DNA from 3 places in the Listeria marthii genome. Region 3 is predicted to be linked to each of the others. Evidence: predicted binding sites of a transcription regulator. Region 3 holds the regulator's gene; each other region holds the start of a gene.
The links. Region 3 encodes Rex, which represses fermentation and respiration genes when NADH is low (regulators of the CRP and FNR family bind a similar motif). Its sites were predicted from a motif close to TTGTGAAATATTTCACAA; they were not measured.
Positions count from the first base shown of each region.

Region 1: pflB (formate C-acetyltransferase) is a predicted target of Rex. The motif match lies at 3,600-3,617, and genes of this name have one in related genera.
Region 2: qoxA (cytochrome aa3 quinol oxidase subunit II) is a predicted target of Rex. The motif match lies at 3,032-3,049, and genes of this name have one in related genera.

Region 1 covers NZ_JAASWB010000001.1:129,280-140,022, reverse strand. Annotated here, with positions in the region: gene HCJ55_RS00720 (BaiN/RdsA family NAD(P)/FAD-dependent oxidoreductase) at 1-1,256, shown strand, start outside; gene pflB (formate C-acetyltransferase) at 1,302-3,581, opposite strand; gene HCJ55_RS00710 (serine hydrolase domain-containing protein) at 3,817-4,824, opposite strand; gene HCJ55_RS00705 (NAD-dependent malic enzyme) at 4,827-6,470, opposite strand; gene HCJ55_RS00700 (EAL domain-containing protein) at 6,582-7,265, opposite strand; gene HCJ55_RS00695 (glycoside transferase) at 7,284-8,288, opposite strand; gene HCJ55_RS00690 (GGDEF domain-containing protein) at 8,285-9,412, opposite strand; gene HCJ55_RS00685 (GGDEF domain-containing protein) at 9,438-10,574, opposite strand.
Region 2 covers NZ_JAASWB010000004.1:195,117-205,859, reverse strand. Annotated here, with positions in the region: gene mvk (mevalonate kinase) at 1-653, shown strand, start outside; gene mvaD (diphosphomevalonate decarboxylase) at 610-1,581, shown strand; gene HCJ55_RS08705 (phosphomevalonate kinase) at 1,571-2,641, shown strand; gene HCJ55_RS08700 (hypothetical protein) at 2,707-2,901, opposite strand; gene qoxA (cytochrome aa3 quinol oxidase subunit II) at 3,290-4,396, shown strand; gene qoxB (cytochrome aa3 quinol oxidase subunit I) at 4,414-6,393, shown strand; gene qoxC (cytochrome aa3 quinol oxidase subunit III) at 6,381-6,992, shown strand; gene qoxD (cytochrome aa3 quinol oxidase subunit IV) at 6,994-7,326, shown strand; partial or broken gene HCJ55_RS08675 (CapA family protein) at 7,379-8,496, opposite strand; gene HCJ55_RS08670 (6-phospho-beta-glucosidase) at 8,720-10,153, shown strand; gene HCJ55_RS08665 (DUF1433 domain-containing protein) at 10,200-10,598, opposite strand; gene HCJ55_RS08660 (DUF1433 domain-containing protein) at 10,610-10,743, opposite strand, start outside.
Region 3 covers NZ_JAASWB010000001.1:269,727-280,469, reverse strand. Annotated here, with positions in the region: gene rimI (ribosomal protein S18-alanine N-acetyltransferase) at 1-61, shown strand, start outside; gene tsaD (tRNA (adenosine(37)-N6)-threonylcarbamoyltransferase complex transferase subunit TsaD) at 58-1,080, shown strand; gene HCJ55_RS14005 (hypothetical protein) at 1,380-1,439, shown strand; gene HCJ55_RS01430 (alpha/beta hydrolase) at 1,640-2,599, opposite strand; gene HCJ55_RS01425 (ABC-F family ATP-binding cassette domain-containing protein) at 2,624-4,576, opposite strand; gene HCJ55_RS01420 (redox-sensing transcriptional repressor Rex) at 4,887-5,534, shown strand; partial or broken gene HCJ55_RS01415 (DUF4305 domain-containing protein) at 5,562-5,766, opposite strand; gene HCJ55_RS01410 (CPBP family intramembrane glutamic endopeptidase) at 5,768-6,454, opposite strand; gene groES (co-chaperone GroES) at 6,690-6,974, shown strand; gene groL (chaperonin GroEL) at 7,010-8,638, shown strand; gene bsh (choloylglycine hydrolase) at 8,891-9,868, shown strand; gene HCJ55_RS01390 (hypothetical protein) at 10,019-10,228, shown strand; gene HCJ55_RS01385 (hypothetical protein) at 10,273-10,665, shown strand.

The DNA.
Region 1 (10,743 bases), 140 kb from region 3:
ATGTAATTGTCATTGGTGGCGGACCATCAGGACTTATGGCGGCTATCAGTGCAGCCGAGAAAAATAAACGAGTACTATTAATTGAAAAAGGGCCGAAACTGGGACGTAAATTAATTATGTCAGGTGGCGGACGTTGTAATGTAACGAACAGACGACCAGCAGAAGAAATTATAAAGCATATTCCAGGCAATGGTCGCTTTTTATATAGTGCGTTTCATGCGTTTGATAATGAAGATATTATTCGCTTTTTTGAGAAACTAGGTGTGGCTCTAAAAGAGGAAGACCACGGCAGAATGTTCCCTGTATCGAATAGCGCACGTTCTGTTGCCGAGGCGATGATTCAGCGGATGGAAAAGCTTGGCGTAAAAATCTACATGCAAACAGCTGTAAAACAAGTTGATTACGAGGATGGACATGTTAAAGGTGTGACGCTCAAAGACGGCCAAGAGATTTCAGCTAGCGCGGTAATTGTCGCAGTTGGCGGTAAATCTGTTCCTCGGACAGGCTCGACTGGTGACGGATACGCTTGGGCGAAAAAAGCGGGACATACTATCACAGAGCTATATCCGACAGAAGTGCCGATTACATCCAGCGAACCTTTTATTAAGCAAAAAGTGTTACAAGGGACGTCGCTTCGAGATATTTCACTATCGGTTTTAAATGCAAAAGGCAAGCCGATTATTACCCATCAAATGGATATGATTTTCACGCACTTTGGTGTATCAGGACCAGCAGCGCTTCGTTGTAGCATGTTTGTGCTTCGCGAATTAAAGAAAACGGGCGCGGGTACGGTGAAGATGCGTCTTGATTTATTCCCGAATGTGTCAGCTGGGGAACTTGCAAAAGATGTGTATAAATTATTAGAGGAAAATCCGAAGAAAGCATTGAAAAATTCTTTAAGTTCGCTTTTACAAGAGAAAATGTTGTTGTTTTTACTTGAAAAAGCAGAACTAGATGAAACGGCTGAATATAAACAAGTGAGTCCGAAAAAAATCGAGCAGTTTATTCAGTTATTAAAAGATTTCACTTTTGAGGTGAATGGTACGCTTGATTTTGAAAAGGCATTTGTAACTGGTGGTGGGGTTTCTGTGAAGGAAATCAAGCCGAAAGAGATGCAGTCGAAGTTGATGGAAGGACTATTTTTCTGTGGGGAAATACTTGATATCAATGGTTATACAGGCGGATATAATATTACTTGCGCGCTAGTGACTGGACATACGGCAGGAGCTTACGCAGCGGAAGTTTCGAACGCATAAAAAAAGTACCAAATCTGTTTTTCGCAGATTTGGTACTTTTTTATTTTAACCGATTAATTTTTCGTGGAACATTCTTTGGCAAAGTTCCATTTTTTGTTCTTCGTTTAGATCTTTGGTGTTTAAGCAGTAGCCGCTGATACGTAAGATTACTGGGATGCCGGCTTTGATTTTTTCGATTACTTCTTCGTGGTTAAGAACGTTCAAGTTGATATGTTGTCCGCCTTTTGTAAAGTAACCGTCAAGAATACCAACTAGGTTATGATGTTGTTCTTCGGTTGTTTTACCGAACATTTTTGGAGCTCCTTGGATAGTTAAGGAAATTCCGTCATTAGCATAGTGGAATGGTAATTTAGAAAGACTTGCAAGGTTATCTAAGAAACCACCTTTTGCTTTGTTTGAAGGGTTTGCTCCTGGGCTGAAGAATTCTGGTTCTTTGATGATTTTACCATTTTCATCGAATACAGGTCCTTTATGCACTGGGGAGTTACCACATTGTTTAGAGTAAGCAACGTTAGAAGTGATTGTTAGAACAGAAACGGTTGCTTCGCTATCTTTGTAAAGTTTATGGGAGTCTAGTTTGTCTTTGAACATTTTAAGGACCATTACAGCGATGTCATCGGCACGGTCGTCATTTTCACCGTAACGAGGGAAGTCGCCTTCTACTTCATAGTCATATACAAAGCCATCTTCGTCGCGGATAGTTTTTACTTTGGCGTGTTTAATCGCACTTAGGCTATCTACAACGTTAGCGAATCCACAAATACCGAAGCCCATGTTGGCTGTTACTTTGGATGGTAAGAAGGCCATTTGCATACTTTCGTAGTTGTATTTGTCTGTCATAAAGTGAATGATGTTCATTGCATCAACGTATGTGTCTGTTAACCAGTCCATTGATTTATCGAATTTTTCTAGTACTTCTTCGTATCCAAGGTATTCGGTTGTAATTGGTTCTACAACGTTGAATACTTGGTTTTTGTGAAGGTCATCTTTACCACCATTGATTGCGCCAAGAAGACATTTAAGGACGTTAACACGAGCACCGAAATATTGTAGGTTATGTGTTTCGCCTTTGTCTTTGTCTGCTTCTGGGTTCAGTGGGCTAACACAACAGCTGATACATTGCATATCGCCGTAGCCTTCTTCTTGCATTAATTTATCATTTTCGTATTGAATGGAGGAATGTTTCACGCTCATTTTCATACAATATTCTTTAAAGCTTTCAGGTAAACGAGCATCCCAAAGGACAGTTAAGTTAGGTTCTGCGGAGTTTCCTAAGTTATCTAGGCAGTGTAAGAAACGATAATCTGTTTTTGTCACACGATGACGACCGTCTGCGCCCATACCAGCCATAGAAGTTGTAACGAAAGTAGGGTTGGAAGCGTAAAGTTCGTTATAACCATCTGTTCTTGCAAAACGGACCATTCGTAATTTAAGCGTTAATTGTTCGATTAATTCTTGTGCATCGAATTCGGTGATAATGCCTTTTTCTAAATCGCGTTGGATGTAGATATCAAGGAAAATCGGAATACGACCGAATGAGCTTGCAGCACCGTTTGCTTGTTTGATAGAAGCAAGGTAGCCCATGTAAGTCCATTGTACAGCTTCGGTTGCATTTTCAGCTGGACGACCAAGTTCTAGACCGTATTCATTACCTAAAACGATTAAGTCTTTAAGTGCTTTGATTTGTAACCAAATTTCTTCACGTAGACGAATATTTTCATCAGAAGAAATGGCAATTTTTTTCAAGTCTTGTTGTTTTTCAGCGATTAAACGATCTACGCCGTATAGAGCTGGTTTTTGGTATAAGCCGATGATTCTTCCGCGTGAGTATGCATCTGGAAGGCCACTAACGATATGGGAGTGACGCGCACGTTTGATATCGTCTGTATATGCTCTAAAAATACCATCATTTGCAGTCGAGCGATTTTTTACGTAAAAGTCGTGTAATTCTTGGTCGATGGAATAGCCGTTGTCAGTTAAACATTGTTCCGCAGTTCTAAGACCGCCGTTTGGCATAAATGCTAATTTGAATGGTTTATCTGTTTGTAAACCAACGATGACTTCATTTTCTTGGTCAACATAGCCTGCTTTGTGCGATGCAACGTTTGATACGATAGCGTTATCCATATCGAGCACGCCACCTTTTGCATCCATTTCTTCTACTAGTTTATTTATTTTTTCATTTAGTTTAGTTGTTCTTGGTGTACTTTTTTCTAAGAAGCTTTCGTCGCCATCGTAAGGAGTGTAGTTATCTTGGACGAATTGTCCTACACTAATGCTTTCTTGCCATGCGGTTCCTTTAAAACCATCCCATGCTTTTGTCATTATAATTTCCTCCTTCAATTGTGTTCCTTTTCACTTAAAGCCAGAAACTAGTCTTTAGAATCTTTCTTCATTGAACAGCATACTCCTTTGTGAAAATGAAAACAATATAAAACGAGAAAGAAAATAAATTTCTTTTATATAACTAGAAAAGGCTTTCAAAGGCTGTGTTAATACAGTTTTTTTGTCGAAAATATGGCGGGAGGCGAACGGCAGAAAAAGAAGCCTAGCTAATATGCTAGACTTCCTTTGTGTTTGAAACTTCTTCTAAAAAAGTGTCGACAATGCTGTCACGCTTATCAACGAAATTTGGGTTGGCGCGGCTTGGGTGGACACGGTTAGAAAGAACGATTAAGCTGGCATGGTGTTTTAAATCGAGTACCATGAAAGTTCCAGTGAAGCCGGTGTGATATAAAACAGAATCATCGCGCAGATCCCAGCCTAGCCCGCGACTTCGGTTGAGGCCAGGAGTATGATTGGTTTGCATGAGCTGTAACATTTGTTCGGATAAGATTGGCGACCCGTGCTGCAAAATAAGCGCATCGCGGAACTTGGAAAGATCAGCTAGCGTACTAAAAAGGCCTGCGTGACCGGTGCCTGATTTGGCTGTCCAAGCTTTGAAATCATGGACATCACCTTGGATTAAGCCGCGTGTTTGATCAAGTTCAGTTGGGATGACTTGTTTTTTATTTGTTGGATGAAACCCTGATTGAGTCATTTTTAAGGGTTCTAGAATATGTTTTTGAATGGTTTGTTCATAATTGCCGTCGATTTTGCTAATTAAATAACCTAGTAGTAAGAAGTTAGCATCAGCATAAGTGACTTCCGTTCCGGGTGGATTAACTTGTTTAGTCGCGTACACATAACGCATTACATCTTCGGGTGCATTCATTTGGAAGTTAGGGATATTTTGTGCGAGCCCAGAGCTATGTGTGAGTAAATGCATAATCGTAACATTATTGTACCGGAAATCTGGCAAATACATTTGAATAGGGTCGTTTAATTGGAATCTTTGTTGTTCGATAAGTTGTAAAATACGAGTAGTCGTAGCAATTACTTTGGTCAAAGAAGCGATATCATAAATGTTTTCTGTTGTTCGTGGTAAGATTTCTGCTTCTGGAAAAACAGCTTTTAACCCCATGATGTTATTTTCTTCCAGATGATTAGTTTTAATTTGATAACTAATTCCGGGAGTGGAGCCGTTTTGGACGAGTTGATCTAGTGATTGCTTCGTTTTATAGAACATAACTAAACTCCTTTATAAGTAGGTTGCCACATTTCAAGCTCTACGGCTTCGGTGACGTTGGTTAATTTCGTTTGCTGGATGTTTTCTTTTATTGCTTGATTGGCGACAGCAATTGCTACTGCGCGGGACGTTTCGCGAAGGGTGCGGACATGTGGTAAAAGGGCAGCACCGGGTTCGTTTGGCGAAATTTGCTTAGCGACAGCCATTGATGCGGCAGCGAGCATGCCGTCGGTAATATATTTGGCGCGGGTAACAAGGGCACCAAGTCCAAGTCCTGGATAAAGTAGGGCGTTGTTTGCTTGGCCAATTTCATAGGTAGTATGTTGGTATTCTACTGGTTTAGACGGGCTTCCTGTGACGATAAGTGCTTTTCCATCGGTCCACTTAATCAAATCTGCGGCAGTTGCTTCGGCTAATTTGGTTGGATTAGAAAGTGGTAAAATTGCTGGTCGTTCGGTATGCTCCGCCATTTTTTTGACGATGCTCTCTTTGAACGCGCCAGTAACGCCAGAACAGCCGATTAGCATGGTTGGATGAACAGCTTCAACTAAATGTTCTAGTGTATCTACCGGCGTATTTTCCCAGTCAGAAGCGGGATGCGTATATTTCTTTTGGCCAGCAGTTAAATCAGTCATGTGATCAAGGACTAAACCATTTCGGTCAACTAAGTAAAAATGTTTTCTTGCAGCGTCAAAAGAGAGGCCAGTTTCGCGCATTAATTGTCCGCTAAGTTGGTCAGCGATACCAATACCAGCAGTTCCGGCACCAAAAATAATAATCTTTTGTTCGCTTAAGGGGATGCGAGAAACTTGAATAGTGGCAAGGACTGCGGCAACGACCATCGCACCGGTTCCTTGAATATCATCATTAAAAGTACAAATTTCCTCGCGATAATTATGCAAAATACGACTTGCATTTGCGCGCCCAAAGTCTTCCCAGTGAAGGATGGCTTTTGGGAAAACGCTTGTCATTGCATCGACCAATTGAGCGATAAATGTATCGTATTCATTTTCTGAAAGTCGGGGACGTTTATTGCCTAAATAGCGTGGATCCTCAAGGAGTGTTTCGTTGTTTGTACCAGCGTCAATCACAACAGGGAGCACGCGGTCTGGTGCAAGTCCAGCGGCAACCGTATAAACAGCTAATTTGCCTACAGCGATTTTGACACCATTCACGCCCCAATCTCCAATCCCTAGCACACCTTCACCATCTGTAATTACAATCATATCGATATTCGGATTGTTTTTAGCATAGTTTTCAATCGATGCACGTAGTTTTTCTGGAGCAAAAGCATCGATAAATAAAGCTTCATCTGGAGCATTATAGTCTGTATGATAATGGATTACAGCATCGCCAATTGTTGGCGTGTAAATAAGTGGTAAATACTCGGTGACATTTTTAGTTACAACATAATAATAAAGTGTGCGATTTTCATTATATAAGTTGGTTAAAAGTTGATGTTTATGTAAAGCTGTTTCTAAGTTTTCTATTTGATATTCGATGCGCGCGGCTTGTTGTTCGATTGTTTCGATAATTGGTGGCAGTAATCCGTCTAAGTGATAGCTTGCCCGTTCTTCATTTGTAAAAGCAGTTCCTTTGTTTAATAGCGGATTATTTAGATAGTCAAAACCTGATTTTAAAGTCATTTTCAGCACTCCTTTTTCATTCTATTCTATTTTACATGGGGGAAAGAAGAATAACAACTGATTCAAAATAAAAAGAAAACCTGAAAACAATCAGATTTTCTTTTGTTAAACTTAATGAAAATAATAACCTTGCGCGTAAGGAATGCCAATCTCTTGGAGGAATTGTAGCTGTTCTTTTGTTTCGACACCTTCAACAATCAAGGACTTGTGGTGTTTTTTGACGTAATTATGCAGTTGCTCAAAGAAGATTTTTTTGCCGTCGCTTTCGAATAAATCTCGAAGTAGTAAGCGGTCGGTTTTTACAAAGTCAGAATGGTGCGCAAAGACACGGTGTAAGTCCGCATAACCGGAGCCAAAATCATCAATAGCAAATTTAGTCTCATGTTTTTTCTGGAATAGCTGTAGTTGTTTGTCTAAGTCGTTCATTCGCTCTTGTGGTAACTTGGATGTTTCCAAAAATTCAAAAACTATTTTCCCGTTATCAAGAAGGGTATCATGTAATTCTTCTTGATTTTCTAAAAAGGTATCATAGGAAATATTGACAAATAATGGCGTATCTCCACTTTTGTTAAAGCGTTTCACTGCGTTATGAAGCGTGAGCAGTTCAAATGCTTTTTGCAGACCATCCTGTTCCGCTTCTTCGATAAAATCACTAATCGCATTCCAGTGATCTGTTTTCAAGCGGGTGAGTGACTCATAGCCGAAAATGCGTGTATCTTCAACAGCAACAATCGGTTCATATATTGTATCAAAATGATTTTGATCAATAATCTCACGTACAGAGGGCTTTTTCATTTGTCCAACTTCTTTCCGTTATTTCTTAAGAGTTATTTCTTTATTTATATAATCGAAAAAATGGGTCGTTTCAGGATTTGACGTGTCCATTTTCTCTAACAACTCTTTGGTGATTTTACCATTTTTAGCTTGATTTGTCTTGTTAAAATACTGTGTCAAAAAGGCATAAACGGCTGTAGATTCGTTTTCTGAGCTTGGTTTCTTTATTTCTCGTTGGTAACGTGCATAAATTTTCCCTTTGGAAGCTAGTTCAGTTTGTAAAAAGTTATCGAAGTTTGGCTCTATATCGCCGTTTTCATCATAGTAAGCGATCGCGATGAGCATTTGATCAATCATATTAACTTCATTCGCATCGGCATAGTGAAATTGTCCATTTTGAAATACTTCTGTAAAAAATGGTTCGGCGTTCACGGTTTGAATGGGAAGATAGGCTTTATCGCGATAGTTAATCTGTTGCATGGCTTCGATATTTAAATAGCTTAAATGAAGCGTATCAGCTTTTTTCTTATGAACGAAATCATAGAAATCTACTGGTGTACCTTGAACGGCGCTATATTTTTTAGTATTTGTTAATAGTTTATCTGCCAGTTTCGTATAAGCACTGTGCTTGAATTTCTCGCTCGCTTGATAAAGGGCGTCGGTGATGCGGAAATCGTCAACAATCGCGTTCGTCGTGGTCGAGTCAGTCGCTTCCCATTTAATAAAGCTATCGTTCGTTATAAAGTTTTTTTGTAAACTGGTTACTTGTTCTTGGAAGGTTTTGCTGTCATTTACTTCAACTAAATATTCCATGTAAAGTCCAATGCTCTCGGCTAAGTAATGCGGATTTTGGGCATTTTTATAATCAATAATCAAACCATTTTTGGCGGTGTAGTTTTCTTTTACATATTGTTGCACTGTGGTCGAAGTAGGAGTTGTTTCTTTCGGTGCGCTCACAGTGTCTTTTGGTTCAGGTCGTAGGAAAAAGTAAAGTCCAGTGCCGAGTAGGACGAGTAAAATTAAGATAAGAATAATTCGTTTCATTCGATTTCCCCCTGATGAATAGCGATTTGGTTGCGGCCGTTTTGTTTGGCTTGATAAAGTGCTTGGTCAGCAGCTTCAAACAGAGATTCCGTTGTTGCAAATTTGGAACTGGCGGAAGCGACTCCGATGGATACGGTTACTTTGCCACTAGCGGGATTGTAGGGGAACTTGGCCCGTTCAATTTCTTCCCGGAAAAAATCAGCAATGAGCGCGGCTTGTTCTGTACCGACATTTTGCAGTAAAACAGCGAATTCTTCGCCGCCAATTCGCGCAAACATCGTTCTTGGTGGAAAAGTTCGATTTTTAAGAATGCTACTAAACTGCGCAAGGACGGTATTGCCAGCTTGATGGCCATGAAAATCATTAATTTCTTTAAAATGATCAATATCAATAATAAAGAGCGACAATGCTTTTTTCCTTTTTTGTGATTTAGCGAAAATCCATGCGAATTGTTGGGTGAAAAAGCGCATGTTCGGCAAATTAGTTAAACTATCGGTCATGGCGGTTTCGGTCAGGTTTTGGATGACAAGATTACTTTTATCGATATAATTACACGCATAAAACACGAGCAAGGCGGTCACAAAGAACAACAAGAAATATTCAATAATTTCAAAGCCACGCAAAATCCGACCTTCGTCAAAATTGTTCACGAAATAATAAAGAATGGCTGGGAAATTCAAGATAATCAACGCAACAAATTTCGAAAAGCGCTGTTTTTTCCAAAAGGTAATAAGTAAACATGCGGCGAAAATCAATGTCATTAAAATAATATAGCGACTAGTTACAGGCGATGCAATATCAAAACTAATTCGGCCGAAAAGCATAACCAAATAAGCAAAAATGAGTGGCACCCGGCCACCGAAAACACTTGTTACCATTAAAATCAAAATCCGCATATTCGTGTAAATAACGGGATTATTTTCATAGGCACCTTCATAAATAAAGTAAATACCGGCTAAACCATAATAGACACCGAGGAGGATAGAAAGAAATAATCGTCTACTGCCATTTTGGAACCAATTTGGGCGATATTGTCTTATTTTCCGAAAAGACATCCCTTGGATAAAAAGGATAGCAAGAAAGAGCGCTAAACTATCTATGTATGAATTAATTAGCTCGAACAAATGGACTCATCTCCTTTTTACTCTCTTAAATAACTGGTTCTGTCTCGCGAATATGTACTTGGTTTCGTCCATTTCGTTTTGCGTTATAAAGGGCTTGATCGGCGGCATGCAGTAGTTCATTTGCGCTCGGATAATTTTCACCATCATAATTCGCAATTCCCGCTGAAATAGTTATAACCGAGCCAGACGCGACAATCGGTACATCAATTTTCTCCACTTTTCGGCGGATTTTCTCTGCTAAATGCTGTGTTTCGCTGACATTAATATTCGGCAAAACAATCGCAAATTCTTCGCCGCCAATCCTTGAAATAACGGTATTCGGCGGGAAGCTAATCTTTAACAGCATTTGGCTAAAAGTAGATAGAACACCATTTCCGACTAAATGGCCATATGTATCATTTACCCGTTTAAAATAATCAATATCAATAATAATGACACTTAAATTCGATTTTTTTAAAGTAGCGTAATTAAAAGCGGCTTCGAATGTTTTTTCAAAGTGGCGGAAGTTCGTTAAACCAGTAAGTGGATCAAGGATGGTTGATTGTTGCAGATCGTAAATTAGTTTGTTGGACGTATCGATATAGTAAGATGCTGAAATAATAATAAAGGTAATAAAAAAAGAAACCACAAAGTAGAGTATCCAAATCGGTAAATCATCCAGCGTATATGCCAAATGTATTTTTTGATGCAAATAAAATAGCATTAAAGGGATGGCGCTAAGTTTCACTAAAACGACTTTTTGAACGGAACTAAGGCGTAATTTAGCCACTTCCATACAAATGAAGTGAAAGCCGATAATTAAAAATACGTAAATAAGGTTGGCGAATAGCGCATCTCCAAGAAATAGTTTTCCTGCTACGATAAGTAATAGCGCAATGGTAGCCGGGCCAGCTGATGAGAACAAATGCAGAACGATTAAAATATTGAGTAACATATCTGTATAAATCCCGGAGTCTGTGCCAGGCAATCCACGGATAATAAAATAAACACCTAGAAGGCCGTAGTAAATGCCCAGTGCGTAATTAATAATTTCATTAGCAAATTTTATTTGGAACCAAGCGGGCTTTTTTTCTCTAATTGACCGAAGCGCCATTCCGTGAAAAAAAAGCGCTGATAAAAAAAGCGCCATGCTGTTCCATAATGAATCAAGAATATTTGGCATAAAAAAATCTCCCATATCTCAGCATAACTAATCAGCTGAACAGTTAATATAGGCAGAATGAAAAAATAAATGAATTTTTAGCTGAGACGCAGTGCAAAAAACCAACCGATGGGCGAAAGCGTTCTCTAAGAGGATATGTGGTAATGACGACGAGATAAGCCAAAATCTG
Region 2 (10,743 bases), on a different contig from region 3:
TTGCGCGCGGCTTATATAAATATTTCAATCAAGAATTAGACTCTAAAAAACTATTAGCAATTGTTAATGCGGCAGAAAAAATTGCTCACGGTAATGCTAGTGGTGTTGATGCCATTACGGTTGTTAGTGAAAAGCCAGTTTGGTACGAGCGAGATCGAAAACTAGAAATTATGAGCTTTCCTAAAAAAATCACGTTCGTCGTAGCGGACACAGGTGTTCCAAGTGAAACGAGAGACGCGGTTAAGGATGTTCAAGTGTTATACAAAGAAAACGAAGCTAAAATCGGTAAAATAATTAAGCAACTCGGCGATATTTCCCGGGAAATAAAGACGCATTTAGAAGGCGATGCAGACACTGTGAAGATTGGTGCTGCAATGAATCAAGCACAAACTTATTTGGAAACTTTGACAGTAAGCGATAGCAGTTTAGAGAAATTAATTAAAGTAGCTAGAAGTAGTGGCGCAGACGGGGCAAAACTTACAGGCGGTGGTCGTGGTGGATGTATTATCGCTGTAGCAAAAAATCAAGAAATCGCTGAAAAAATAACGAAGGCGCTTCATGATGCTGGAGCTGCACAAGAATGGATTTTTACGATTGGAGAAGGTAGTTATGAGAGCGACAGCCATCGCACACACGAATGTGGCGCTAATTAAATACTGGGGAAAACGCGATGAACACTTGATTCTACCTGCAAATAGCAGTTTATCCTTCACGGTAGATAAATTTTATACAAAAACAACAGTAGAATGGGACAAAAATCTATCCCAAGATACATTTATTCTTAACGATGAACAAAAAACGGATGCAAAAGTAGCTCGTTTTATAGATAAAATGCGTGAAGAATTCGGCTTAACAGCAAAAGCAAAAATCATTTCCGAAAATCACGTACCAACTGCGGCCGGACTAGCTTCATCGGCATCGGCATTTGCGGCGCTTGCGCTTGCAGGGTCGAGCGCAGCAGGCAGAAACGATACAAAAGAATATATTTCCAGACTGGCTCGATTCGGCTCTGGATCTGCTTCTCGTTCGATTTTTGGCGATTTCGTTATTTGGGAAAAAGGCGAGCTTGCTGATGGCAGTGATTCATTCGCGGTACCTTTTACTAACAAATTATGTGATAAAATGTCCCTTGTAGTCGCAGTCGTTTCGGACAAAGAAAAGAAAGTTTCTAGCCGTGATGGCATGCGTCTAACCGTTGAAACATCCCCGTTTTTCGAAAACTGGGTAGCTGCTGCTAAGACGGATTTGGAAGAAATGAAACAAGCTATTTTGGACGAAGATTTCATCAAAGTTGGCGAAATCACAGAGCGAAACGGCATGAAAATGCATGCGACAACACTTGGCGCAGAGCCACCCTTCACTTATTTTCAACCACAGTCACTTGAAATAATGGACGCCGTTAGAGAATTGCGCGAAGATGGCATACCAGCTTATTTTACAATGGATGCCGGCCCTAATGTGAAAGTGATTTGTGAACGTGAAAATGAAAATATCGTAGCAGAGAAGTTGTCAGGTTTGGCTAAAAACGTTCTAATTTGCCACGCTGGTAAGGAAGCGAGTGTTATATCAGATGAAAAATAAACTACAGGTTAAAATACCCGGAAAATTATATGTTGCTGGTGAATATGCGGTTGTAGAATCCGGTCACACAGCCATTCTAACTGCGGTTAACCGTTATATAACGCTAACGCTAGAAGATAGTGAGCGCAATGAATTATGGATTCCACATTATGAAAATCCAGTTTCATGGCCAATCGGCGGCGAACTTAAACCAGACGGGGAACATTGGACTTTTACAGCTGAGGCAATCAATATCGCGACAACGTTCCTAAAATCAGAAGGCATCGAGCTAACTCCAGTGAAAATGGTCATTGAAACAGAATTAATCGATCAATCTGGCGCAAAATATGGACTAGGTTCAAGCGCAGCCGCAACGGTAGCTGTAATCAACGCGCTGATGACGAAATTCCATCCAGAAATATCCATGCTGAAAAAATTTAAACTAGCTGCACTTTCCCATTTAGTCGTTCAAGGAAACGGTTCATGTGGTGACATTGCATCTTGTATGTACGGCGGCTGGATTGCGTATACAACATTCGATCAAGAATGGGTGAAGCATCGTTTAGCGTATAAATCACTGGAATGGTTTATGAAAGAACCATGGCCGATGCTACAAATCGAAACATTAGAAGAACCAGTTTCAACATTTTCAGTTGGTTGGACGGGTACACCTGTGAGTACTGGCAAACTTGTTTCGCAAATTCACGCGTTTAAACAAGAAGATAGCAAAAATTATCAACATTTCTTAACTAGAAATAACGAAATCATGAAGCAAATGATTCAAGCTTTCCATACGAAAAACGAAGAATTGCTTTATGCATCAATCAAAGAAAATCGTCGTATTCTTCAAGAACTTGGAACAAAAGCGGGCGTCAACATTGAAACGAGCTTGCTAAAAGAACTAGCAGACTCAGCCGAAAATATGGGCGGCGCAGGAAAATCTTCCGGTTCTGGTGGCGGAGATTGCGGAATAGCTTTCTCAAAAACGAAAGAACTCGCCGAAAAACTAGTTCAAGAGTGGGAATCGCTTGGTATTAAACATTTACCTTTCCATACAGGGAGAGTTCAAATTACTGAATAATGGAGATATCACTAATAAAGCCGAACAACTTTTACATAAAAGTTGTTCGGCTTTTAGTTTGATTACTAAATCTTTTTTTCCGTCTTATCTTTATTAGATAAATCAGCTGCATGATTAAAAATAACCACACCAACAACTGTCAAAATGCCAGATTCTGCACCAGAAAGAATATCCATGAAATATAATATGGATGGTAAAACAATACCTATAATTCCAATTATTAATTCAATCATTCGAAATATCTTTAATTTTTTACTCACCCAACCACTCCTTGTGGAATTAAAGTATGCGACAAAACTAATATACCATGAAAAACAACTTTTCATATAAAAATCATTTCCCATTTGTTTCGAATTTCACAATCTAGGGAATAGTGAACAGAATAAAAGTTTGTGAAATATTTAATATATCAGGTTTTTGAACTAAGATATCAAATCAGATATAATGAGTTAGAGTATGAACATAGTGATTTTAAAAATGCTAATCAGTTTTAAAAAAGTTTGTGAGTTTTTTTAAAAGAACTAAATAGTAAAAGGCATTTTTTCAGTTACATAGGAGTTCTAAAAAGCTTCTTTCAGCACTCCGGTAATGGTATTTTTGCGCAAAAATACACATTAGAAAACATCAAAAGGAAAAGAGGGGATTCGGGTGTCAAAGGTACTTAAATCTTTGCTACTCACGGCACTACTTGGGGTTACCGGCCTTATAAGTGGTTGTGGTGACTTGACGGTACTTAATCCAAAAGGGCCAGTTGCTAAAGGTCAGTCGGACTTAATTATTTATTCGATTATATTTATGCTGGTTATTGTTTTGACGATTTTTGTATTGTTTACAATTATGTTGGTTAAATACCGCGAACGGAAAGACATTTCAAACTACGAGCCAGATATGCATGGCAGTAAAAAACTGGAAATTTTTTGGACATTGATTCCAGTGGCTATCGTTATTGCTCTAGCTATTCCGACGGTAAAAACAATTTATGCAGGGGAAGAAGCACCAAAAGTGACTTCGCATAAAGATCCAATTATTATTTACGCAACAAGTGCAGACTGGAAATGGATTTTTAGTTATCCAGATGAGTCGATTGAAACGGTGAACTATGTAAACATTCCAACCGACCGTCCTGTATTATTCAAATTAACTTCCGCAGATACGATGACAAGCTTTTGGGTTCCGCAATTAGGTGGACAAAAATATGCGATGTCTGGCATGACGATGAATTTATATTTACAAGCAGATGAAGTTGGTACATACAAAGGTCGTAACGCAAACTTCAACGGCGAAGGTTTTGCAGATCAACGCTTTGATGTAGTAGCTCAATCTGAAAAAGATTTCAAAAAATGGGCAAAAGAAACAAAAGCTAGCTCACCAGTTATTACGCAAGACATCTATGACCGTCTGTTAATTCCTGGAAGCTCTAAGCAAAAAACTTATTCTGGTACGCATTTAGCATTTGTTGATGTTGCAGCTGATCCAGAGTATGTTTTCTATGCCTACAAACGTTTTGGTTATGAGATGACAAATCCACATAATCCAAACACAAAATCGACCATTTCTGACAAACCAATGCTTCCGGTTCGTCCTGTTACAGTAACTAATCCGCAATTTGAGCGTCATGATATGAAGCCACAAATTATTAAAAATGGTGAAGGTTACCATGAGGACAAACACCGTGAAGACGAAATGAAGAAAATGGAAGAAGACATCCAAACAAATGAATTCAATAAAAAAGAATCGGATGACGCAGGGAAGTAAAAGGGGGGACATAAGGCATGAAATGGAATGAGTTTATCGTAACTGGTGACCCGATGATTTTAGGTGCGCAAATTTCTATCGTACTTGTAAGTATTGGTGTTGTTGCGTTACTAACTTATACAAAAAAATGGAAGTGGCTCATGAAAGAGTGGATTTCTTCCGTTGATCATAAAAAAATAGGTATTATGTACTTGCTTGCTGCTGTCTTAATGTTTTTCCGTGGCGGTGTGGATGCGCTAATGATGCGTACCCAGCTCGCTTTACCGGATATGAAATTTTTAGACGCACAGCATTACAATGAAGTATTTTCTACGCACGGAACGATTATGATTTTATTTATGGCGATGCCGTTTATCATTGGCTTGATGAACATTGCCGTACCACTTCAAATTGGTGCGCGTGATGTAGCATTTCCGTTTTTAAACAACTTAAGTTTTTGGACGTTCTTTATGGGAGCGATGCTATTTAACTTATCATTCGTAATTGGTGGTTCGCCAGATGCTGGTTGGACAAACTATGCGCCACTTGCGACAGATTTTAGCGCTGGATATGGAATTAACTTCTATCTTCTAGGTGTTCAAATCGCTGGTATTGGTACGTTGATGACGGGGATTAACTTCTTCGTGACGATTTTAAGAATGCGTACAAAAGGTATGACGTTGATGAAAATGCCAATGTTTACTTGGTCTTCATTAATTACAAGTTTGATTATTATTTTCGCTTTCCCAGTTTTAACAGTGGCGCTTGCTTTAATGTCATTTGATCGACTGTTTGGGACAGCATTCTTCACACTCACGAATGGCGGGCTTCCAATGATGTGGGCCAACTTGTTCTGGGTTTGGGGGCATCCGGAAGTGTATATTGTTATTTTGCCAGCTTTCGGTATTTTCTCAGAGATTATTTCTACTTTCTCAAGGAAAAAATTATTCGGTTATCCGGCGATGGTTGCTGCGATGGCAGTTATTTCTTTACTAAGTTTCCTAGTTTGGGTCCATCACTTCTTTACAATGGGATCAGGGGCGCTTGTTAACTCCTTCTTCTCCATTACAACGATGATGATTGCGATTCCGACCGGGATTAAGATATTCAACTGGCTCTTTACGATGTACAAAGGGCGAATAACCTTTACAACGCCAATGCTTTGGTCGCTTGCCTTTATCCCTAACTTTGTTGTCGGTGGGGTAACTGGGGTTATGCTTGCGATGGCTGCGGCCGATTATCAATATCACAATACGTATTTCTTAGTATCCCATTTCCACTACGTATTAATTGCCGGAACCGTGTTCTCCTGCTTTGCCGGGCTTACATACTGGTATCCAAAAATGGTCGGTTACAGACTGAATGAAAAAATTGGTAAATGGTTCTTCTGGATTTTCGTTGTTGGATTTAACGTTTGTTTCTTCCCGCAATATTTCCTAGGACTTGATGGTATGCCTCGTCGTATTTACACTTACGTTCAAGGTGATGGCTGGACAACGCTTAACTTTATCTCTACAGTGGGCGGATTCTTGATGGGTGTGGCGTTCTTAGTTCTTTGCTACAACATCTACTACAGCTACAAAAACTCTAAACGTGAAGTTACAGGTGACCCGTGGGATGCTCGTACGCTTGAATGGGCTACAAGTTCCGCAGTTCCGCCAAAATATAACTTTGCTGTTTTACCTGAATGGAATGACTTGGATGATTTCTGGAATAGAAAACAAAAAGGCGATCCATATGTAAATGATAAAAATTATAAACCAATCCATATGCCAAGCAATACGATGGTTGGATTTGTGATGTCGGTCTTCTTCTTCATTGCCGGTTTTGGACTAGTCTTCTACTGGTATTGGATGGGAATTATTGGTCTTGTTGGTATTTTAGGATGTATGATTTATCGTTCGTTCCAAAATAACGACGGCTACCACGTGGAAGTGGACGAAATCAAAGAAACAGAAGAACATAATGCGCGCGAACTTGCGACTGGTGTGAAGGAGGGTAACCCATGGAATCTGTAGAAACAAATAAAAATCTACCCATTGAATATAGGTCAGAACAAGGTCGATTAAATATTCTTGGTTTCTGGATTTTCCTTGGCGCCGAAATTGCATTGTTTGCGACGCTTTTTGCAACTTACTTTGTTATGAGAAAGGCTGGCTCGAACGCGGGTCATCCTCCAGCTGAAATGTTTGAACTTTGGCTAGTCCTAATAATGACATTTTTACTATTAACAAGTAGCTTCACGTGCGGTCTTGCAATTGGTGAAATGCGTAAAGGCAATGTGAAAATGTTGACGATTTACTCGATTATCACATTGATTCTTGGTGCGGGATTTGTTGGCTTTGAGCTGTATGAATTTGCACACTATGTGACGGAAGGCGTTACGATGCAAGTCGGTTCTTACTGGTCGGCATTCTTCGTTCTACTAGGGACGCATGGTCTTCACGTAACGGTCGGGATTTTCTGGATTAGTTTTATTCTGATTCAAATTAAAATGCATGGTTTGACGCCAAAAACAGCATCAAAAGTATTTATTTCCAGTTTATACTGGCATTTCTTGGATGTTGTGTGGATTTTCATTTTCACCGGTGTCTATTTGCTAGGGATGGTGAACTAATATGACACAAAATAATAAATCAAATGCAGCACATGCTGAAGGTGGCATTCCTTGGAAGCATATTGTTGGCTTTGCGCTATCGGTTATTTTGACGCTTCTAGCAGTCTGGGTGGCTCTTTATTCGACGCTAACAACGAATGTTAAGGTAGTTATTATTTTCATCTTTGCGTTCATTCAGGCAGCCCTACAGCTTCTGATGTTCATGCACATGACAGAAGGCCGCGATGGTAAAATCCAAATCGGTAATATTTTATTCGCAGCATTTATTGCGATTGTCGTAGTTATTGGTTCTTATTGGGTAATGGAAATTGGCCATATGAATCATTTGTTATAAAAAATAAGCTGATCCATGGAACGGTGTATACCGAACCTGGCATCAGCTTTTTTTATTTTGCGGAAATATCACCATTACTATTAATGGTTGCATTTGGAGAAATGGATTGCAGATAATTTAATTATGCTGTCTTGGAAGAGCCTTCAAGCATATTAATTTGATTGCCTGAAATAATACCCGGATCAAAATGGGCGGTTACTTTACCTTGATTAAAATTCAATTTATAAATCCCTGTTTCTGCTGAATGACCAGAAACATAGTCAGGGAATAAGAAATTACCTAATGAATAAGCAATTGGAACATCTTTGTAAACTTCAAACCCTTGGAGCCAGTGTGGATGGCTGGCAACAATCGCATCAACTAAATTATCATCCACTAGTTTTTTCATGTATTGGGTTTGATAATCTACAGGTGTATTCGTCTTTTCAACACCCCAGTGAAAATAAACGACCATATAATCAATATCTTTATTTCTTGCGCGTTCTTCTTTGATTTTTTCTTCGACAAGGTTTAAATCATAACCATTAGTAACCCTGGAGTATCTTCGTCGGCAATCCAACCCGTATTCGGGAAAAAGTGGCAAAACGACATGAAACTAACTTTATTTCCTTTGATGTCAGCTACTTTCAGTTGATAAGCTTCATCTTCATTTTTACCAGCCCCAACATAGGCTAAATTATTGGCGCGCAATGCCGCTGTTGTATCAAGCAATCCAGATTCGTAATAGTCTAAAATATGGTTATTACTAATATTAACCATATCAACCCCAGCATTTTTCAAAGCGGTTAAAGAACTAGGATCACTTTTAATCCAAAATTCTTGGTAAGGGACTTTTTTTGTTCGAGTTGTAATAGCTGTTTCTAAATCAACAAATGTATAGTCGCTCGATTTCAGTTCCTCGCGAACGTTATTAAAAGGATAATCCATTCCCTTTTCTGCTAAAACTGGTCGTAAATCCCAATCAAACATAATATCACCTGTAAAATCAATGTTAAATGGTTCTTTTGGTTTTGGCGGTGTCTCTTTTTTCTTTTTAACAGCAACGACGGTTTTCTTTTTTGGCTTAGCGGTTTCTTTGTTGTTTGTCATGATGGTGTTCACTAATAAACCAATGGAAAAAATTAAAATAATTGACACTATCAGTATAATCCCTTTTTTTCTGGATTTCATTTTTTCTCCTCCTAATTTAAAAGTTAACTAATTCTATCAGTGTGGAGAAAAAGACTTTTATCAAAAACAGGCTCTTTTGAGGAAGAAAATGGCTAAAGTGTGAACTTTGAAATCATAAAAAATAAGACGAATTTAAAAAAATTTAAATTATTGCTTGCTATGTAATGCATTACATATTTTATAGTGGAGAAGTAAATTATATTCGTGAGAGGAGTTAGACATAATGACAGAATCAAAATTTCCTAAAGGCTTTTTATGGGGCGGAGCAGTTGCTGCAAACCAATGTGAAGGCGCATATCTTGAAGACGGCAAGGGACTTTCACTAGTAGATATAGTACCAACAGTAGAGGACGGACGCTGGGATGCCTTATTCAATCCAACGAAAGCGCTTTCTACTGATTACGGTTTTTACCCAAGTCATGAATCAATTGATTTTTATCATCGTTATAAAGAAGACATTAAATTAATGGCAGAAATGGGCTTCAAATGTTTCCGTATGTCCATCAGCTGGCCGCGTATTTTCCCAAATGGTGACGAAACTACACCAAATGAAAAAGGATTAGCATTTTATGACAAAGTTTTCGATGAATGTCATAAATACGGCATCGAGCCAGTAGTTACAATCAACCATTTCGATACTCCACTAGAAGTTTTCAAAAAATATGGTGGCTGGAAAAACCGTAAATGTATCGATTTTTACTTAAATTTCTGTGAAGCTATTTTCACGCGTTACAAAGATAAAGTAAAATATTGGATGACATTTAACGAAATTAACATGATTCTTCATATTCCTTTCTTTGGTGGCGGCATGGACGTTACTAACGAAGAAAATCCAGAAGAAGTAAAATATCAAGCGGCTCATCACCAATTAGTTGCATCTGCTTTGGCGACAAAACTTGGTCATGAAATCAACCCAGAAAACCAAATCGGTTGTATGCTTGCAGCTGGGAACACATACCCAATGACATGTAACCCAGAAGATATTTGGAAATCCATTCAAGCTGACCGTGAAGGCTACTTCTTCATCGACGTTCAAGCACGTGGTTACTATCCAAGCTACACTAAACGTTTCTTCAAAGAACACAACATCAACATCAAAATGGAAGATGGCGACTTAGACGCATTACGCGATCACACAGTTGATTACGTGGCATTCAGCTACTATTCTTCTCGTCTAACAAGCGCTGATCCAGAGAAAAACAAAGAAACAGAAGGCAACGTTTTCGCAACACTAAAAAATCCATACCTAAAAGCAAGCGAATGGGGCTGGCAAATTGATCCACTAGGTCTACGTATTACTATGAATACAATTTACGACCGTTACCAAAAACCACTTTTCATCGTTGAAAATGGCTTAGGTGCAGTGGATACAGTAGAAGAAGACGGCTCAATCAATGATGATTACAGAATCGACTACATGCGTGAACACGTTCGCGAAATGGGCGAAGCAATCGAGGACGGCGTGGAACTTCTTGGCTACACACCATGGGGCTGCATCGACCTTGTCAGCGCTGGTTCTGGCGAAATGAAAAAACGCTACGGCTTCATCTACGTTGACCGTGACAACAAAGGCAACGGAACACTAAACCGCTCGAAGAAAAAATCATTCGACTGGTACAAAAAAGTAATTGAAACAAACGGTAAAGATATCGACTAGAATATAGGAAACCCCCACTTTCGGTGATGAAGGTGGGGGTTTTGTTTTATTGGTTTTTTGAGTTTTCTTGTTGTTGAATTTCAGAAACTGTTTTTATATTTTCTTCGTTTTCAGTTTTCAGAAACTTTTCATCTACTTCTTTTGCAGAATTTACTATCTCTACTCCGGCTGAATCAAAGAGTCCAGCATCAATCCATAGATCTTCGTCCCCATTTATATAACCTTTAATGTGAACTACACCAGTTGGATTTTCCTGTAAACTAGTTAAAGTAATTTCATTAACACCATTGTAATTATAATCGAAAAACGCTTCAATTCTTGGTTTTTGTTGAGTGAATATCCTGTTAGTATTTTGATTTTCATATTTTCCCCAAAATAAAAATCCACATAACGAACATAGCAATATGATTAAAATAGAGATGAGAATAATAGGCTGTTTTTTCAAAGAAGTTCACCTCAAGGATTTTTGTCTTTTTCTTGTTGAATTTCAGTTACAGATTTATCAACCTCATATTTGCTCCATTCTCCAACCTGTTTTGGTATACTAATACTTCTTTCAAAGTGGTCTTCGAATATAGATGCACTAAAAG
Region 3 (10,743 bases):
TCGGAAAAACTATTATCCGGATACGAAAGAAGATGCGCTAGTGATGTGGGTGGACTTATGAAAAAAAATACATTAATTCTTGGGATAGAATCTAGCTGTGACGAAACAGCTGCTTCTGTTGTGAAAAATGGTAATGAAATTATATCGAGTGTGGTGGCTTCGCAAATTGAAAGTCATAAACGATTTGGCGGGGTCGTCCCAGAAATTGCATCAAGACATCACGTAGAGCAAATTACGCTTGTGATTGAAGAAGCCTTAAAACAGGCGAATGTGACGATGGATGATTTGGACGGGGTCGCTGTGACAGAAGGGCCAGGTCTAGTTGGCGCACTGCTTATCGGCGTGAACGCAGCCAAAACGCTAGCTTTTATGCACAATTTACCTTTAGTTGGCGTGCATCATATCGCTGGCCACATTTATGCAAATCGTTTTGAAACAGAATTTAAATTCCCATTATTGTCGTTAGTTGTCAGCGGCGGGCATACCGAACTTGTTTTAATGAAAGCAGATAATGAATTTGAGATTATCGGTGAAACAAGGGACGATGCGGCTGGTGAAGCTTATGATAAAGTGGCGCGCACACTTGGCCTTGCATATCCTGGCGGCGTGCAAATTGATAAACTTGCCAAAGATGGCGAAGATACTTTTCATTTTCCGCGTGCGATGATGGATGATGGCTCATTTGATTTTAGTTTTAGCGGCTTGAAGTCTTCCTTTATCAATACACTCCACAATTTAAGACAGCGCGGCGAGGAGCCGAATCCAAATGATATGGCGGCGAGTTTCCAAGCAAGTGTCGTGGATGTTTTAGTAAGCAAAACGATTCGGGCAGCTAAAGAGTACGATGTCAAACAACTGCTTCTTGCGGGAGGCGTTGCAGCGAATCAAGGTTTAAGAGAACGACTTATTCAAGAAGTAAAACTAGAACTTCCAGACACAGAACTGATTATTCCACCGTTATCGTTATGTGGTGATAATGCAGCGATGATTGCAGCTGCTGGGACAGTGAGTTTCTTGCAAGGAAAACGTAGTAATTTTGATATGAATGCAAATCCAGGATTATTGCTGGAAGATATATGAAAAAGCGCGCGGGATTTTTCGTTCCGCACGCTTCGGACTGCAGTGAAAGTGAACAATTACTTTCGCTGCAGTTTATTTTTATTAGATTTATTCAAGGTTAATTTTCCGATTATGCCTCTAAAATACAACTTTCGCACCAACTCTTTTTCTAAAGATACTGGCATGTTATAATTGTGAAGCAAGCAAGTTTATGGTGGTGCACCAGCCTTTTTCATCCGGAAAGTAGGTGGTGCTTATGTTGTTTTTAGGCGTTACCTGGAAAGGATAAACGTGTGACTGTTTTCGAGAGTCTTACGCTGATGATTGCTTTTGCAGTCTTAATCGTAACGATCATGAACAGCAAAAATGACAAAAAATAAAAACCACTCATAAGCCTGACAGCTAGTGGTTTTTAAATAAATCATATAAAAGGCTGTCACCATCTTAAATGGTGTTCGCGAGGGAGTCATGTTGACGCATGGCTCTCTTTTCATTTATATGGTAACACATTTAGTTATTATTTGCCAAGTTTTTCCTCTGTATAACTGATAGCATATAGTTCTTAGAAAATCGCTAGTTTTCACATCGTTTTATTTAAAAATTGGCGTACTTTTTCTTCGTATGTTTTTGGATCTACCGTGAATGCTTGGCCGTGTTCGGCGCCTTTGACAATCCATTTTTCTTTATAGCTATTCGTAGCGTCATAAAGTTCGTCCACCATATAAGTAGGAACGAAAGCATCTGAATCACCATGAATGTAGAAAATCGGTAAGTCTGTTTTAGCGACTGCATCAACGGCACTTGCTTCGCTGAAAAAGAAACCTTCTTTCACTTTGTTTATTAGACTAGCTGTTGGGATAATTGGGAAATTCGGCAAATGGAACATGGCTTTTAATTGATAGGAAAGTTCAGCATCCATCGAAGTATAGCCGCAATCCGCGATAACACTTTTTACTTGTTTTGGTAGTTTTTCGCCGCTTGTCATAAGGACGGTGGAGCTGCCCATGGAAACGCCGTGGAGTGCGATTTCTGTGTTGGTTCCATTTTTATCGATTACTTGATCAATCCATTGTACATAATCTTTGCGTTCGGGCCAGCCGAAACCAATATTTTCACCTTCACTTTCGCCGTGTGCTCTGGCATCAGGCATTAAAACATTGTAACCAAATTTTTCGTGATACATCCGTGCTAGGCCAGCCATCTCAACTTTACCACTTTTGCCACGATAACCGTGGGCTAAAATGATTGTCGTATTAGATGGTTTATCGGCTGCTAAATAATTAGCAACAAGTTTCAAATCGTCGGCTGAGGTTTCAGTCCATTGCGTGAGATTTTGCTTTTCCATCCAAGCGACATTTGCCTCGCGATTTTTCTTCGCCAGTTTGGCCGTTTCCGTTGTTTCGTCTGTTGTTGCTGTATCGTCCATGCTGGAATTGTCACGCGCTAAAGCATAACTATATAAGTAAAAACTCGCACAAATGGTAATAATGACAAGTAAGCTAACGATAATTGAACCAGAAATAATTAAAATCTTTTTCATTATTTGCTCCTTTTTTTATGCAGATTACATGGATTCCAGTTCTTCGCTTATGGTTTCCCATTCTTCCATGAGTTTTTCGCCGTCCGCTTTCACCGCGTCCAGCTCTTGTGTGATTTCAAGGGCTTTTTCATGGTCTTGGAAAACTTCGGGTTTGGTTAATTGGAGCTCAAGTTCGGCGATTTTTTCATCGGTCTGTTCCATGGCTTGCTCTACTTCTTCAAGTTTTCTTTTTCGTTGTCGAAGTAGTTTTTGCTGTTCTTTTTCTTCTTGGTAGTTTAATTTCCTGACGGAGGCGGTTGTTTCGACTTGTTCGCCTTTTTTGCGGCGGTCTTCAGCATCAAGTCGTGCTAGTTCTTTTGCTTCCGCTAATTTTTCTTGGTAATAATCGTAATCTCCTAGGAAAACAGTCGCTTTTTCCGGGGCCAATTCGACGATTTTCGAAGCTATCCGGTTAATGAAATAACGGTCATGGGAAACGAACAAAATCGTCCCTTCAAAATCGATTAAAGCTGCTTCTAACACTTCTTTACTTTCAATGTCTAAATGGTTGGTTGGTTCATCGAGAATGAGGACATTGGCTTCAAGTAAAGTGAGTTTAGCAAGCGCGAGTCTCGCTTTTTCGCCACCGCTGAGTGATTGGACATTTTTTAGCACATCGTCATCTGAAAATAGGAAATTACCAAGTGTTGTTCGGACATTAACTTCATTTAATTCAGGATAATCATCCCAAAGTTCCATTAAAACGGTTTTGTTGGAAGTTAGTTTGGCTTGTTCTTGGTCGTAGTAGCCAATTTTCACGCCAGCGCCAAAGTGAAATTCGCCGCTTAGAGCTGGAATATCGCGAATAAGTGTTTTAAGTAGGGTAGACTTGCCGATTCCATTTGGGCCAACGAGTGCAAGGCTATCTTGGCGTTTCATTTCGAAGGTTAGATTGGAAGCAATGCGCTTGTCTTTTGCATAACCAATGCTTAGCTGATCTACCATTAAAACATCCTTACCGGTTTGCTTTTCAAATTGGAAACCAAAGTGAGCGGCTTTTTCATCCCCTTGAGGTCGACCGAGCACATCCATTTTTTCTAATTGTTTTCTTCGACTTTGCGCGCGTTTAGTTGTGGATGCGCGAACGATATTTCTTGCGACAAAATCTTCTAGTTTTGCAATTTGTTTTTGTTGTTTATCGAATTCTTTCCACATTTGTTCCAGTTTGGCTTGTTTTTGACTGACAAACGAACTGTAATTGCCTTTGTAGTGATCGATTTTGGTGCGGCTGATTTCGTATACTTGGTTAACGACTTTATCAAGGAAGTAGCGATCATGGGATACGATAAGTAAGGAGCCGTGGTAGTTTTGTAAATACGTTTCTAGCCATGCTAACGTTTCGATATCTAAATGGTTGGTCGGTTCATCGAGAACAAGAATGTCTTGTTTAGCAAGCAACAATTTGGCCAGTGCGAGCCGTGTCTTTTGCCCACCACTTAAAGAAGCAATCTCCACTTCATAATCATCAGGATAAAAGCGCAAACCATTTAAAACAGAGCGGATTTCAGCTTCATACGTATACCCGCCAATTTCTTTAAAGGTATGCTGCAATGTATCGTAATCCGTCATCAATGCTTGATATTTTTCCGGGTCATTATATAGTTCTGGTTCGCCGAGACGAAGCTCCATTTTGCGCAAATCAGCTTCCATTTTTCGAAGTGAGTCAAACACGCTAAGCATTTCATCCCAAATAGTTTTGGAAGACTCTAGCCCAGTGTTTTGCGCCAAATAGCCAATTTCGACACTTTTAGGTTTGGAAATGGTTCCGCCGTCATAGCTCATTTTGCCTGCGATGATTTTAAGTAAAGTAGATTTTCCTGCGCCATTTCTGCCAACTAAAGCAATTCGGTCACCAGTTTTTACTTCTAATTTAATATTATCTAAAATTACTTCTGCACCGAAGAATTTAGAAATTTGCTGAACTTGTAATAATATCATAATCTCTCTCCTCGAACGTTCTCCCTACTAGTTTATCTTAAAAGCCAAGTAATCGCAATGAGATAGCCAATTGTTCACGAATCAGTTAGTTTGTGAAAACACTCGCATTATTTGTGATTTTAGCGTAGAATAGAAAAGAAGGACTGCACCGGATATTTTGCGGGACAAAACCTTACTTGAAAGTTATGAGCAAAAAGTTTGTGCATTCCTTGTGAAATGTTTATAGTATATAAGCAAGCATGTGAAAGGAAGTACAGTTCACAAAAGCTTCAACTTCAGAAAAAATTTAAAAGAAGAAGGGACAGAAGGCATGATGGAGGAAACAACTAAAATTCCACAAGCGACAGCAAAACGCTTACCATTATATCATCGTTACTTGAAATACCTAGATGAGTCAGGTAAGGAACGAGTATCATCAGCGGAATTAAGTGAAGCGGTGAAAGTTGATTCAGCGACTATTCGACGTGATTTTTCGTACTTTGGCGCATTAGGTAAGAAAGGATACGGGTATAACGTTTCATACATACTCGACTTTTTCAGCAAAACACTCAGTCAGGACAAACAGACAAATGTTGCACTTATCGGTGTTGGTAACCTAGGGACAGCATTATTACATTATAATTTCATGAAAAACAATAATATCAAAATCGTTGCTGCATTTGATGTGGATCCAGCGAAAGTAGGTAGTGTTCAACAAGATATTCCGATTTATCATTTAAATGATATGGAAGAAATTGTTCGTGAAAACGGTGTGGAAGTAGTTATTCTGACAGTTCCAGCTGACGAAGCACAAGTAACGGTAGATCGTTTAATCGAAGCAGATGTTAAAGGTATCCTAAACTTTACACCAGCTCGTATCAGTGTTCCAAAACAAGTTCGTGTGCACCATATCGATCTTACAACGGAATTACAAACGTTAATCTATTTCCTGGAAAATTATCCAGCGAAAACAGAATAAAAAAACCTGTAGAAGGTAAGCTAAAACTTACTTTCTACAGGTTTTTTTTACGTCTTCTCAGTCCGGTAATAATCAAGCCGATACCAATCCCAAAATCCATTAATGTCATTATAATAAGTATATAAGCAAGGATATCATAACCATATTCAGCTACACGAACAATAACAAAATATACAAATACAAGACCAAGCGCAAAATAAAGAAAACTTTGCTTAATTAATGAATTTTTCATATTATCCTCCAATTATTCCGAGACTCAAAAGCAAAACAATCGTGTTCATCAAAATATGAGCGCCCATCGAAACCACAATCCGTTTCGTTTTCGTATAAAGAAAACAAAGAATCAGTCCGATGACAAAATAAGTCAGTAAAAAGGAAATATCCCCATGAAGCAGTCCAAAGAAAAGCGAACTAATAACCGCAGCCACATGAATATTCATGACATTGCTCAGCCCACCAAAAACCACTTTTCTAAATACAAGCTCTTCTAAAATTGGGCCTAGAATGGAAATGAAAATCAAGAAAATCGGTGCAGCTTTTGTCAAATCAACTAGTAATTCCGTATTTGCAGACGTGCTCATGTCCCCAGAAATCATCGTAATAATAATGCTACAAATAATTTGCGCTACATATAATCCAATGACACCACCGATAATCCAAACGATACTAAATAGTGGTTTCGTTTTTTCACCGAGTTCAATTTTATTTTCTTTTGGTTTTCTATAAAGCATCGGAATGATAATAGCCAGCGATAAAAGATTAGAAAATATCGACCAAATAACCATTCCATAAGCCGCAGCATCTTCCGCCGAAAGGGAAGTGACACTTAATAAAATATGTTGAACAATTGGAATTCCAATAGATGCAGAGAACAGTAATAACAAATAAACTAACACAATCGTAATATAACGTTTAGCCAAAAAAGACGCATCCTCTCTAAAAACAAAAATCATGCTAAATTGCTTCAAACAAGCGGAAATAGCTCTCCTTATTGTACTCGTTATCAAGCTTTACCGCAAATAAGAATTCTTCCATTTTTTAAACGTTTTTGCTTGCAATTTTTATTCAGTTTGGTATCATAATAACTGTATTAGCACTCTGATGTGTCGAGTGCTAAAATGAAAAATGTAATTATATCAGAGGAGGTCATTTACATTGTTAAAACCATTAGGAGATCGTGTTGTAATTGAAGTACTTGAAGCAGAGGAAAAAACAGCGAGTGGGATTGTATTACCAGACTCTGCCAAAGAAAAACCGCAATCAGGGAAAATTGTTGCAGTCGGTTCAGGTCGTGTTCTAGAAAACGGAACAAGAGAAACACTTGAAGTTGCAGAAGGTGACACAGTAATTTTCGCAAAATACTCTGGAACAGAAGTAACGTATGAAGGAACTGACTATCTGATTTTACGTGAAAGTGACATTTTAGCAATTACTAAATAATTTTAAAAAAAGAAATAATCGGAGGGAAATATAAAATGGCAAAAGATATTAAATTTAGTGAAGATGCTCGTCGTGCCATGTTACGTGGTGTCGACCAATTAGCAAACGCAGTAAAAGTAACGCTTGGCCCAAAAGGTCGTAATGTTGTTTTAGAAAAGAAATTCGGTTCTCCGTTAATTACAAATGATGGTGTAACGATTGCAAAAGAAATCGAATTAGAAGACCCATTTGAAAACATGGGAGCAAAACTTGTATCTGAAGTTGCTTCTAAAACCAATGATGTTGCTGGGGACGGAACTACAACAGCTACCGTTTTAGCGCAAGCAATGATTCAAGAAGGCTTAAAAAACGTAACAGCTGGAGCAAACCCAGTAGGCGTTCGCCGCGGTATCGAAAAAGCCGTAGCAACAGCTATCGAAGAATTAAAAGCTATCTCTAAACCAATTGAAAGCAAAGAGTCTATCGCTCAAGTTGCAGCTATTTCTTCTGGTGATGAAGAAGTTGGTAAATTAATCGCAGAAGCAATGGAACGTGTTGGTAACGACGGCGTTATCACTATTGAAGAATCCAAAGGTTTTGCAACAGAATTAGACGTAGTAGAAGGTATGCAATTCGACCGCGGCTACACTAGCCCTTACATGGTAACCGATTCCGATAAAATGGAAGCTGTTCTTGAAAAACCATATATCTTAATTACAGATAAAAAAATCAACAACATTCAAGAAATCTTACCAGTTTTAGAGCAAGTAGTTCAACAAGGTCGTCCAATGTTAATTATCGCGGAAGATGTTGAAGGAGAAGCTCAAGCAACTCTTGTGCTAAACAAACTTCGTGGAACATTTAACGTAGTAGCAGTAAAAGCTCCTGGTTTCGGCGATCGTCGTAAAGCAATGCTAGAAGACGTAGCTATTTTAACTGGTGGACAAGTAATCACAGAAGATTTAGGCTTAGAACTGAAAACAGCTACCATTGATCAACTTGGAACTGCTAACAAAGTAGTCGTAACAAAAGATGATACAACTATCGTAGAAGGAGCAGGCGATTCCACTCAAATTAGCGCTCGTGTAAATCAACTTCGTGCGCAAATGGAAGAAACTACTTCTGAATTTGATAAAGAAAAATTACAAGAGCGTTTAGCAAAACTTGCAGGTGGAGTAGCTGTCGTTAAAGTCGGCGCTGCAACTGAAACAGAGCTAAAAGAACGTAAATTACGTATTGAAGATGCCCTTAACTCTACTCGTGCAGCTGTAGAAGAAGGTATCGTAGCCGGTGGTGGTACTGCCCTTGTAAGTATTTACAACAAAGTAGCAGCACTTGAAGCAGAAGGCGACGTAGAAACAGGTATCAACATCGTGCTTCGTTCTCTAGAAGAACCAGTTCGCCAAATCGCACATAACGCTGGCCTAGAAGGTTCCGTTATCGTAGAACGCTTGAAACACGAAGCAGTTGGCGTTGGTTTCAACGCAGCAAACGGCGAATGGGTAAACATGATTGATGCTGGTATTGTCGATCCAACTAAAGTAACACGTTCCGCACTACAAAACGCATCATCCGTTGCAGCACTTCTATTAACTACAGAAGCAGTTGTAGCAGACAAACCAGACGAAAACGGTCCATCAGCTGTTCCTGACATGGGAATGGGCGGCATGGGCGGTATGATGTAAGCATCGTATCAACCGAACAATTTTAAAAAGGTCTCTGAATTTTTTCAGGGATCTTTTTTTGTAGTGGAAAAATGAAAACAAACTTATGATAAAGTAAATTTTTTTAATGATTTAGGTTGCACGCCCTGAGAGGGAGTTAGCGATTAGCAGCTATTCCGTTTTATTGTGAAAAAAACAACAAATTATGTTTTACCCAAAATGCCTAGGGTACTTATATACATGTAAGCTGAAAAATTCGAGGAGGGATTTTTGATGTGTACGTCAATAACTTATACAACAAAAGATCACTATTTTGGAAGGAATTTTGACTATGAACTTTCTTACCAAGAGGTTGTGGTTGTTACGCCAAAAAATTATCCGTTTCGTTTTCGCAAGGTAGAGGATATTAATCAACATTATGCGTTAATTGGTATTGCTGCTGTGATGGAAAACTATCCTTTGTACTACGACGCCACCAATGAAAAAGGGCTTAGTATGGCGGGACTCAATTTCTCAGGGAATGCTGATTATAAGGAATTTGCGGAAGGAAAAGATAATGTGACACCATTTGAATTTATTCCATGGATTCTTAGTCAATGCGCTACTGTAAAAGAAGCAAGAGTACTACTTGATAAAATCAATCTTGTTAATATTAGTTTTAGTGAGCAACTGCCACTTTCTCCGCTTCATTGGTTGATGGCGGATCAAACTGAATCCATCGTGATTGAGTCTGTGAAAGATGGTCTTCGCATCTATGATAATCCAGTAGGGGTATTAACAAATAATCCAACATTTGATTATCAACTATTTAATTTAAATAATTATCGTGCGCTTTCCAGTAAAACGCCAGAAAATACTTTCTCTAGCGAAATTGACTTGGATGCTTATAGTCGCGGAATGGGTGGGATTGGTTTACCTGGTGATTTATCCTCCATGTCTCGTTTTGTGAAGGCAACGTTTACCAAGTTGAATTCCATTTCAGGTGATTCTGAATCTGAAAGTATTAGCCAATTTTTCCATATTTTAGGCTCGGTAGAACAGCAAAAAGGGCTTTGTGATGTTGGTGGGGAAAAATATGAGCATACCATTTATTCCTCATGCTGCAATATTGATAAAGGCATCTATTATTATAGAACTTACGAAAATAGCCAAATTACTGGCGTGGATATGCATCAAGAGGATTTAGAGAGTAAAGAACTAGCAATTTATCCACTCGTAAATGAGCAGCAAGTGAACATCGTTAATAAATAATTTATAGGACTATGGCAGGGAAGCCCCTTGTCGTAGTTTTTTTGTGAGGAAAACCAAAATTTGTCATGCGTTAAACAATTTTGGGACCGAAAAAGCAAGAAGCAATCCCCTAACCATTGTTATAATAAAAGAAAAGGAGATGCACTTGTTATGAGAGAGAATTCCATTATTGGTCGAGTGATTGCATTTTGTGCGATTTGCTTTGCATTTTTCAATCCGAAAACCGTGACTTATTGGCTCGGGGTGCGCGCGGAATCTGGCCCGGCTTGGTATCTTACAACAGTTGTCGCATGCGGAATTGCCGTTTATGTATTGATTGATTTAATCAAAAAAATAAAACGAAGAAAAGCGGCAGAATAAAAGTTTTCGTGGTATACTACTAGAAAAACGACTAGGAGAACGCCATGAACTGGACACGTATCAGTAGTATTTTAATAGTTGGTTTTACAGCAGTTGGGGCAATTTATGGAGGATTATCAATGGTTTTCATGCCAAGCGGTGGTCTACTATCTCTTTCAACTGGCTTACTTGATGGTTCACCGTTTGTCGATTATTTAGTACCCGGCATATTTTTATTCGTCTTTGTTGGGTTATTCCACCTAGCAGCACTAATTTACTTACTAAAAAAATTACCACGAACAAAAGAAGTCATGTTTGCAGCCGCCGCTGTTTTGGCAGTATGGATGGTGGTGCAATTACTGATTATTGGTTATGTATTTATTCTACAAATTATCTTTTTAGTTGTCGCAGCAGTCGAAATGTTCTTAGCGATACAATTGAAAAAGCAACAAGAATAATACTGTAATTTATTTAATTAGGCTATTTTCCCTCTTGAAATTGATAGGGGGTGGATAGCCTAATTTTTTTGGCCAATT